3 regions of the Blautia sp. CGZ-1-C1 genome follow, and region 2 is predicted to be linked to each of the others. Evidence: riboswitches for the same ligand, from Rfam matches in the RefSeq annotation. Region 2 holds a riboswitch; each other region holds the start of a gene.
The links. Region 2 has a riboswitch for thiamine pyrophosphate ahead of thiW (energy coupling factor transporter S component ThiW). Riboswitches for the same ligand answer to the same signal wherever they lie in the genome.
Positions count from the first base shown of each region.

Region 1: another riboswitch for thiamine pyrophosphate. It lies ahead of thiC (phosphomethylpyrimidine synthase ThiC); the one in region 2 lies ahead of thiW (energy coupling factor transporter S component ThiW).
Region 3: another riboswitch for thiamine pyrophosphate. It lies ahead of thiS (sulfur carrier protein ThiS); the one in region 2 lies ahead of thiW (energy coupling factor transporter S component ThiW).

Region 1 is NZ_JBWLUT010000061.1:21,528-24,816, reverse strand. Features, by position in the region: gene AC058W_RS04555 (thiamine phosphate synthase) at 1-101, shown strand, start outside; gene thiC (phosphomethylpyrimidine synthase ThiC) at 370-1,680, opposite strand; TPP riboswitch at 1,972-2,080, opposite strand; gene AC058W_RS04545 (fibronectin type III domain-containing protein) at 2,139-3,146, opposite strand.
Region 2 is NZ_JBWLUT010000171.1:4,869-8,157, forward strand. Features, by position in the region: gene AC058W_RS15680 (MATE family efflux transporter) at 1-55, shown strand, start outside; gene thiM (hydroxyethylthiazole kinase) at 334-1,125, opposite strand; gene thiW (energy coupling factor transporter S component ThiW) at 1,055-1,642, opposite strand; TPP riboswitch at 1,702-1,805, opposite strand; gene AC058W_RS15695 (GxxExxY protein) at 1,978-3,289, shown strand, end outside.
Region 3 is NZ_JBWLUT010000061.1:26,216-29,504, reverse strand. Features, by position in the region: gene AC058W_RS04575 (DUF6320 domain-containing protein) at 1-1,319, shown strand, start outside; TPP riboswitch at 1,357-1,465, shown strand; gene thiS (sulfur carrier protein ThiS) at 1,811-2,014, shown strand; gene AC058W_RS04565 (thiazole synthase) at 2,122-2,925, shown strand; gene thiH (2-iminoacetate synthase ThiH) at 2,980-3,289, shown strand, end outside.

The DNA of each region.
Region 1 (3,289 bases), on a different contig from region 2:
ATGCAATAGGTGGAATCCATCCAGGAACAGAGCAGATATCTGAAGTGATAGCACGAGGTGCTGCTGGTGGGTGTATTATGTCTGATATGATGAAAATATAGTAAAAGAACATATTAAGCTGTATGAATATTTGAAACAAATGGAAGAAATTTTACTTGATCTGGTTAAATAAGAGAGTGTTAGTTTTGGACTATTTCTGTGATATAAACGGAAAATCATATGGATAAAAAATAAGGATTTTTCAGATATAATTATGCGTGTATAGAAATATAAAAGCCACATTTATTCGACGATTACTAATGAATAAAGTAATTCGAAAATGTGGCTTTTATCAGGAGGGGTACAAGCCCCTCCTGATAAAAGAAGGAATCATTCATCAAAAATAGTAACGATTTCTCCATCCAGAATACGATTTGTATTCTTTACAGCACAGAAGTTACCACACATACTGCAGGTATCTTCTTTTTCCGGCTTTGCTTCTGCACGATAGCGTCTTGCTTTCTCCGGATCCATGCTGAGTTTGAACATTTCTTCCCAGTCAAGGCGTTTTCTGGCTTCGCTCATCTTGTAATCCCAATCGGCAGCACCAGGAATTCCTTTTGCAATATCAGCTGCATGGGCTGCGATTTTAGCTGCAATAATACCCTCTTTTACATCAGCCGCATTTGGCAGACGAAGATGCTCAGCAGGAGTTACATAGCACAGGAATGCAGCTCCTGAATATGCAGCAATAGCTCCTCCGATTGCAGATGTGATGTGATCATATCCAGGAGCAACATCTGTTACGAGCGGTCCAAGTACATAGAAAGGAGCACCATGGCACAGTGTTTTCTGAATTTCCATATTGGCTGCGATCTGGTTCATTGGCATATGTCCAGGACCCTCGATCATAACCTGAACATCTTTATCCCATGCACGTTTTGTGAGTTCGCCAAGAGTGATCAGCTCTTCAATCTGGGCAGTATCTGTTGCATCAGCAAGACATCCCGGACGACATGCATCACCGAGACTTAAGGTGATATCGTACTCTCTGCAGATATCAAGAATTTCATCAAAATGTTCATAGAATGGGTTCTCTTTTCCTGTCATTTCCATCCATGCGAACATAATAGAACCGCCTCTGGAAACGATATTCATGAGACGTTTATTCTGCTTAAAACGTGCTGCAGTTGCACGATTCATACCACAATGGATAGTCATGAAATCAACACCATCTTCTGCATGCATACGAACGATATCGATCCACTCTTCGGATGTGATTTTGCCAAGAGCTTTGTGGTAATATACAACTGCATCATAGATCGGAACGGTGCCAATCATTGCCGGACATTCGGAAGTGAGTTTGCGGCGGAAGCTTCTGGTGTCACCGTAAGAGCTGAGATCCATGATTGCTTCTGCACCCATTTCTACTGCAGAATGTACCTTTTCATATTCCATATCAACGTCTTTCCAGTCTCTGGAAACACCTAAATTTACATTGATTTTAGTAGTCAGTTTTGCACCGACACCACTTGGACTGATGCATTTATGATTCTTATTGCATGGGATAATGACCTGCCCTTTTGCAATCAGTTCTCTTAATTCTTCCACATCAAAATGTTCTTTTTCTGCTACGATTTCCATCTGCGGTGTGATGATTCCGTGACGCGCTGCGTCCATCTGTGTTGTGTACTGTGTCATTTTTTCCTCCTTGCCCTGCACTGTGGGCTTCTAAATGAACTGCGCCTCCTGCATATAGCAGGGACTTGCACCTGCGCATATTCGTAAGTTTTCGGGTAAACTTTTGCGATGTGACAGAGAGTGGTGCCCCCGGTCTGTCGTAATAATTAAGATGGGGAAGTGATCTATATGACAATATATGAACGTAAAAATATCCGAAGAAATATATTTTTTATATATTATTATGAATTTCCCTGGATTTTTTCGGATAAAAAAGGAAAGACTGCAATACGCCAACAAGCATACTGCAGTCCGGAAGAACTATAACTTTCCCTACGTTGGCATTATCCAAATCAGGTTATGGGTTAAAGCGATACAGCTTACTCTCAGCCTGCTTACACAAGCACCCCTTGTCTTAATTGCTCACATTGTAACACTTTGATATGAGAAAGTCAATAACAATTCATGATCCAAAGTGGTCAAACTAAAGACATATTATATACTTTAGCATAGGAATGCCATGTTTTGTTCTTGACTTTTTTATTGGCAATTATTTTAATTCCATATTTGAAATTCTTTTTCATTCCTGTAAGAGTGAATGAGTTGGAAGTAGTTGTATTCACTTTTTTGAAAGAACTGTTTCCCGGGTATTTGATATAAACAGTATAGTTTGTTGCACCGGAAATTCTATTCCATTTTACAGACATTGAAGTGCTTGTATTACCCGCTTTCTGAAGTGTAACACCAGTAGCAACGTATCTGATTGTAGCTGAAGAACTTACATAACGTTTATTATTCAGAATGATGTACGGATAAATTTTCACCTGATAAAATGCAGTTCCGGACATAGGCAGGGTAAAGGAATATCTGGTATTAAAGTACTTTGTAACAGCTTTTTTAGAAGCGTAGCTTTGATAGATAACTTTATATCCGCTGATGGAATTTGAAGGATTTACAGTAGCCATATTGAAAGTATATCCATTTCCGGCAGCATAAGATGATTTAATATTTACACTGGTATAAAGTGTTGTGCATCCGGCTGTGCGGGAGCTTATTGCTGTTCCGGATGAATTTAAGGCAGTAAGTTTTATGTTGTAGGCAGTACCGGCTTTTAATTTATTTATCGTGACTTTATTTCGGGTATTACCGACATATCCCAGAAATCGGTAAGATGATGAATTAAAATTGCTGATACTGACAGCGTACTTATCAGCATTTGAAACAGAACTCCATTGAACGGTTATGGAATTTACAGAGGCAGCAACCTGTTGGATACCGGATCCAGAAGTAAGATAGGAAGCCGCTGCCGCTTGCGCATCAGAATCATCAACAGAAGGAGTATCTGTGTCTTCCTGAATCGAATTTGCAGACTGTTCTGCCAGTGAAAGTTGTGCAGTTGCTGCAAAAACAGCAGCGGTGGATGAAAATGTAAGAATTGCGCTAAGAGCGATACTTACGAAAAATTTTTTAAAACTTCTTGCTTTCATGATAAAGACCTCCTTTTTAACACGATAAAATAATAAAAAAACTCCGTTAATGTTAAAAATATTTTAACATAACGGAGTTGGATTTCTGTAATTTCCTGTTATTGCTCAGGATATAATCTGATTGATATTGCAAGTTGATAAGA
Region 2 (3,289 bases):
GGCGATTGTGTTTGCCAGAAGAGAGTTGGCGAAGATGCGTGGAGCGGAGGCGTAAGATACTTAAGAAATATAATAGAATAGCAAGAGTTTAACCGAATCAAGTAGCGAAAGCGGATGGCGAATATCCGATTGATTGTTATAAAAGCATATAGAATAAGAAATTTTTTATTTTAGTAAAAGAAAAAGTCCTTCCGAGATTAATGAGATAAGAATTTATCTGAAGCATCTGGAAGGACTTTTTTAATAGGAGGGTATTTTTAAGCTGCTTTCGATACATAGTTTTACACGGAATAACTGTTATGCAGTTTATTCGGAGAGACTTACTTGATTCGGCTAAAAAATATCCTGCTGTGTAAGATTATAAAACTGATCGAACAGTTCCACCTGGAAACTTCCGGGACCGGAGCTGTTTTTTTCTGCTTTTTCCCCGGCAATGCCAAATTCTGTAGCAGCAGATACGGCAGCAGTGAACGGATCGGTAACTGCCAGATAAGTAGCACAGATCATTCCAAGCATACATCCGGTTCCGGTAATCTGCGACATGGCAGGAGTGCCGCGCATAATGAATGTACATTTGTCGGCTGAGACAACCATATCTTCTTTTCCGGTAATAAGGAGTGTGGTGTTCCACTGAGCTGCTTTTTCCTGGAAGAGTTCCAGCAGGTGGGAACGGTTGGCGTCTGTGAGCGTATCCTGTGTACCTGCGTCGATACCGATCGCGTGAGCGGTCTGTCCGGACATCGCAAGGAGTTCGGACATATTTCCTTTTAGAAGTTCTGGCATATGAATGTTCATAAGTTTTTGCGCAAATTCATAGCGAAGAGTGCTACATGCAGTTCCTACCAGATCGAGCATGACTGGAATGTGAATGATGCCAGCAGTTTTTAAGGACTTCGGCATGGACTCCATACGGGCATCGGTGATGTTACCGAGGTTTAATGCCAGTGCCTGCGCGTGGCTGGTGATTTCGGCTACTTCCGCAGGGTGTTCTGCCATGATTGGGCGGCCTCCTGCCGCCAGGATGATATTGGCACAGTCATGGATAGAAATCGGATTAGTGATGCAGTGAATCAGCGGCTGTGCTGCTCTGGTGAGTTGTCTGGTTCTTGTCTGATTTTCGATCATATACTTTTGCTCCAAGGCTTTGCTGAAATTTGGCAAGCATTCCTGAGTGGCTTAATGCTTTCAGGAAGAAGTAGGCGATGGTACCGCCCATGCAGGTTGCTGCCAGAAACATTGGTGTGTAAAAGAATGCGTTCAGTCCACTTCTTCCCATAAGAAATGCCATGACAGGATAGGAAACCAGAGAACCGATAATACCGGTTCCGAAGATTTCACCGATCACTGCGCAGATGATTTTTCCATGGGATGCGCGGTAGAAAACACCGGATAAAAATGCACCGAATACGGCACCTGTCAGTGCCAGTGGTGGGATACCCATAAACATCATACGGATAATTCCGATGAGAGTGGCACACAGAAGTGAATACCATGGTCCCAGAAGTACGGAACAGACGATGTTGATCAGGTGTGCGGTCGGGCACATTCCCTCGATTCTCAGAATTGGTGAAATGACTACGCCGATGGCAACCATCATGGCGAGCATAACCATTCGGAATGTTTTTGCTCTGTCTGTGTTCATTGTGAACCTCCTTAAGTTGTAGAATATAAAAAATCTGCCGGAATAATACACTGGCAGATTTCGATTCATTCATACATTCCCTACGCTGGCATTATCCATATCAGGTGCGGTCGAAGATATATCTTCCTCTCAGCCTGTCACACAGGCTCCCGTTGTTATTATCCATATGCAAATTTTTTTACTGCTGTTAGGGTAACACAACAGTATGGAAAAGTCAATGAGAGATGATTGTAACCGGTTTTGGTTCGTGTTACAATTTAATCAAATCAAACAAGTAGCGAAGACGGATTGTGTATATCCGTCTGGTCTGTAAACTAGGTCAGGAGGATACGGTCATGGCGAAAAAATTTTGCATTACAGGAACTTGTGTTCCAGAGAAAAACTATATGGTAGATATCAGTGACAGAATTGACCGCATCACAAAAGATTACATCGAACAAGGACAATACTTCACGATAAACCGTGCGCGGCAGTATGGGAAAACAACGACTTTATTTTTACTGGAAAGAAAACTCAGGGAAGATTATCTGGTATTGAGTTTGAGTTTCGAGGCGGCAGATGAATATTTTGAATCTTTGACCAGTCTGGCAGAAGGACTGGTGCTTGATATTGGAGAATGTCTTCGGGAACAGAATGTTGCGGAGAAAACGGTAAATGACTGGATCAGCCCTCTTTCTGAAAAGTTTCCAATGCGTTCGCTTGGAATGAAAATCACATCATTGTGTAAATCATGTGGAAAAAAGATAGTTTTGATGATAGATGAAGTGGATAAAAGTTCTGATAATCAGATTTTTCTTTCTTTTCTCGGACTGCTGAGAGAGAAATATCTGAAATGGCAGCAGGGGAAGGATTCTACATTTCAGTCAGTGGTTCTGGCAGGTGTGCATGATGTAAAAACTTTAAAACTAAAACTGCATCCACAGGAGGAATCGAAGTATAACAGTCCATGGAATATTGCGGTAGATTTTCGCCTGGATATGAGCTTTTCAGTTAAAGATATTGAAAGCATGCTGAATGAATATGAGCAGGATCATCAGACGGGAATGGATATTCGGAAAATCAGCCAGCTGATTTATGATTATACAAGTGGTTATCCGTATCTGGTTTCGCGGATGTGCCAGATTATGGATGAGCGGATTTTGGGAACGGATGAATTTTTGACAAATGTGTTGGTATGGACAAAAGAGGGAGTTCTGGCAGCAGTGAAATTGTTATTAAAAGAGCCAAACACATTGTTTGATGATATGACGAAGAAATTGCTGGATTATCCTAAATTGAAAGAGATGATGCAGAGTATTTTGTTCTCAGGAGTAAGTTTTCCGTTTAAGAGAGAAACTCCGTTAATTGATCTGGGAGTGACATTTGGATTTCTTAAGGATAATCATGGAATTGTTGCGATTTCTAACAGAATTTTTGAGACACAGTTGTATGATTTGTTCTTAGCTGAGATGGCAATTAATGATGCGATGTATGTGGCGTCGGTTTCTGACCGGAATCAGTTTATTATTTCCGGAATGCTTCAGATGGATCTGGTTATGAAGAAATTTTATGAGCATTTTGAAGAAATTTATTCCGATAATGATCAGAAATTTATTGAGGAAAATGGAAGAAAATTATTCCTGCTGTATTTAAAACCAATCATTAATG
Region 3 (3,289 bases), on a different contig from region 2:
ATTATTCTTCCGATATGCCAAAGAATAAAGAGAAGAAAGAGACAGCAGTGAAGCTGAAAGGTGAGAAGTTGGTTCATTCAGATATGCATATCACAGAGGTGGTTCTTTCGGTGAAGGATATTCATCAGAAGGCGCGTTCTTATGGTGCTTCTATCACAGTATTGTTAACTGCAATGATGTTATGTTCTATCAGAGAAGAAATTCCGAAAAACCAGCAGAAACGACCGGTAACATTAATGATACCGGTGAATCTGAGAAATTATTTTCCATCTCAGTCCATGACAAACTTCTTTGGCTGGATTGAAGTCGGATATACATTTTCAGAAACAACAACCTTTGAAGAAGTAGTAGCAGATGTAAAAAGGCAGTTTGAGCAGGAACTTGTGAAAGATAAAATTGCCATGCATATGAATGGCTATGTAAGAATCGAAAAGAATCCTTTTGTGAGAGCTGTTCCGCTGGAGATTAAGAAATATTTCCTGATGATAGGCGCTAATCTGGGAAGCAGAAGTATTACTGCAGTTTATTCTAATATTGGTATTATCCGTCTTCCGGAAGAGTATAAAGAATACATTCAGCATTTTGGGATATTTGCCAGTCCCAATTCACTCCAGATATGTTCCTGTTCTTATGGAGATGAAATGGTTCTGGGATTTACTTCCAAGATACCGGATGACAGTATTCAGAGAAATTTTCAGAGAATGCTTGGTGAAGAACAAGTTGCTCATCGGGAACTGAAGAATGAATTTCCAGGATATGGAGAGAAACAGAAACTGGAGAAGAAAGAGAACCAGAGAATTGTTCAGACTTTCAGTTTTCTGTGTCTGGCGATAGCGGTGGCCTGTGGGATGATTAATTTTATGACCGCCGGTATGTTAAACTGGTTCTGGTTTGCAGGTGCGGGATGTGCCTGTGCCTGGCTGGTAGTTATGGTAGCATATTTTAAAAGAAGGAACATTCTTAAGAATGAAATGTGGCAGCTATTGATCATATCTGTGATAGCAATTTTTTGGGATTGGTTTATCGGATGGAGAGGCTGGTCTGTAGATTTTGTTCTTCCTTTTGGGGCATTGGCGGTACAGTTTTCCATTCCTGTAATTGCAAAAGTGAACCGTCTGGAACGGGAAGAATACCTGTTTTATCTTGTTCAGGCAGGTGTTGCGGGACTGATTCCAATAGTTCTTGTATGGACGGGAATTGTGAGATTGGTATATCCTTCGGTTGTCTGTGCGGGGATTAGTTTTCTCACTGTGGCGGCATTATTTATTTTCTGTCTCAAAGATACTCTGCAGGAGTTTCATAAAAAACTTAGAATGTAGTTGACATGTAGACTGCAAAATATTATACTTTATTACTGTAAAAGAACAGGGGAGCTTGTGACAGCAGGCTGAGAGGAAGTCATCAACTTCGACCCTTATACCTGATTTGGATAATGCCAACGTAGGAACGTATATGATAGTGAATTTACGGGAGATACTTTGGTATCTCCTTTTTTATGTGGCTATATGATATCTATCTGAAACAGGAGTAGTTACCGAATATAAAATGAACAGTAACTACAGCAATTTGCATTATTTTGTGGAATTGCTATAGTGTATCAACAAGAGAAAACAACTTGTTGGTAGACTTGAATTGAATATTGGAAAAATGAGAGTGAACAGAGTTCATGAAGGGGTGCACCACCGCGGGTACATTCTTTTGTGGACTCCTTTTTTATACTATTGGAAATTCTTCCATATTGTTTCGTTGATATGAAAATATGGAAAAATGTCTGTTTTACTCCCATTTATTTCCGGGAAAGGAGAGGAACATGTTTACAGTAAACGGAACGAAAAAAGAACTGCCGGGTGTATTTTCTGTGAAAGAATATCTGGAACAGAATGGATATGTGATCAGTCAGATCGCAGTAGAGTTAAATGAAGAAATTCTGCCAAAAACAGAGTATGTGAGCACTGTTTTGAAGGATGGAGACGTAATGGAAATAGTAAGCTTTATGGGTGGCGGAAGCTGCTGATACAAGTAAGTCCCCACCCACTGCTTATTGCTCTTCGCAACCTCCGCAGGGGACTTACTTGATTCGGTTAAACAACTATGATATTTCAGGAAAGAAGGACATAAATAATGAGTACAATTGCAAACACAAATAATGAAAAGAAATACGAGGACAAATTAGTTTTAGGAGGACATGAATTTACCTCCCGTTTTATTCTGGGATCAGGTAAATTTTCACTGGATCTGGTGAAAGCATGTATCGAAAAAGCAGATGCACAGATTATTACACTGGCTTTACGTCGCGCAAATGAAGGCGGACTTGCAAATATTCTGGATTATATTCCAAAGAATGTGACCTTGCTTCCGAACACATCAGGAGCAAGAAATGCACAGGAGGCAGTCCGTATCGCCAGATTATCAAGAGAGATCGGATGCGGAGATTTCGTAAAGATTGAAGTTATGCATGATTCTAAATATCTTCTTCCGGATAATTATGAGACAATCAAAGCAACAGAGATTCTTGCAAAAGAAGGCTTTGTGGTAATGCCATATATGTATCCTGATTTAAATGTTGCAAGAGATCTGGTAAACGCAGGAGCAGCCTGTATCATGCCGCTGGGTTCTCCGATTGGATCAAATAAAGGTCTCTGCACAAAAGAATTTATACAGATTCTGATTGATGAGATTGACCTTCCAATCATTGTAGATGCAGGAATCGGAAGACCTTCCCAGGCGTGCGAAGCCATGGAGATGGGAGCTTCAGCAGTAATGGCAAATACTGCGATTGCAACAGCCGGGGATGTACAGGTGATGGCAGAAGCATTTAAGAAAGCTATTGAAGCAGGAAGAAGTGCTTATCTGTCTGGTCTTGGCCGTACATTAGACAAAGGCGGCAGTGCATCTTCTCCGCTGACGGGATTCCTTCATGATTAAGATATTTTTATTTAGTATATATAACATATTACATAAATTTGGAGGAAATATAAGATGGAAGCAGAAACAAAAACAATTCCAGAACACGGGGAACATTTTAATGAAAGTATTGTAAATGAAGTGATTCTGGAGGACATGAAAAAAAACAGAATCGATCATATGAAATATCTTCCTGGAATGGAAGTTCTGGAAGAGTCAGATGTAATGGAGCAGGTAATCTCCGCAATGCAGGAATATGATTATGATAAATATACAGAAGCAGATGTGCGCAGGGCATTGGCGCATGATAACCGTACTTTGGAAGATTTTCAGGCATTGCTTTCTCCGGCAGCATTGCCGTTGCTGGAAGAGATTGCACAGGCAG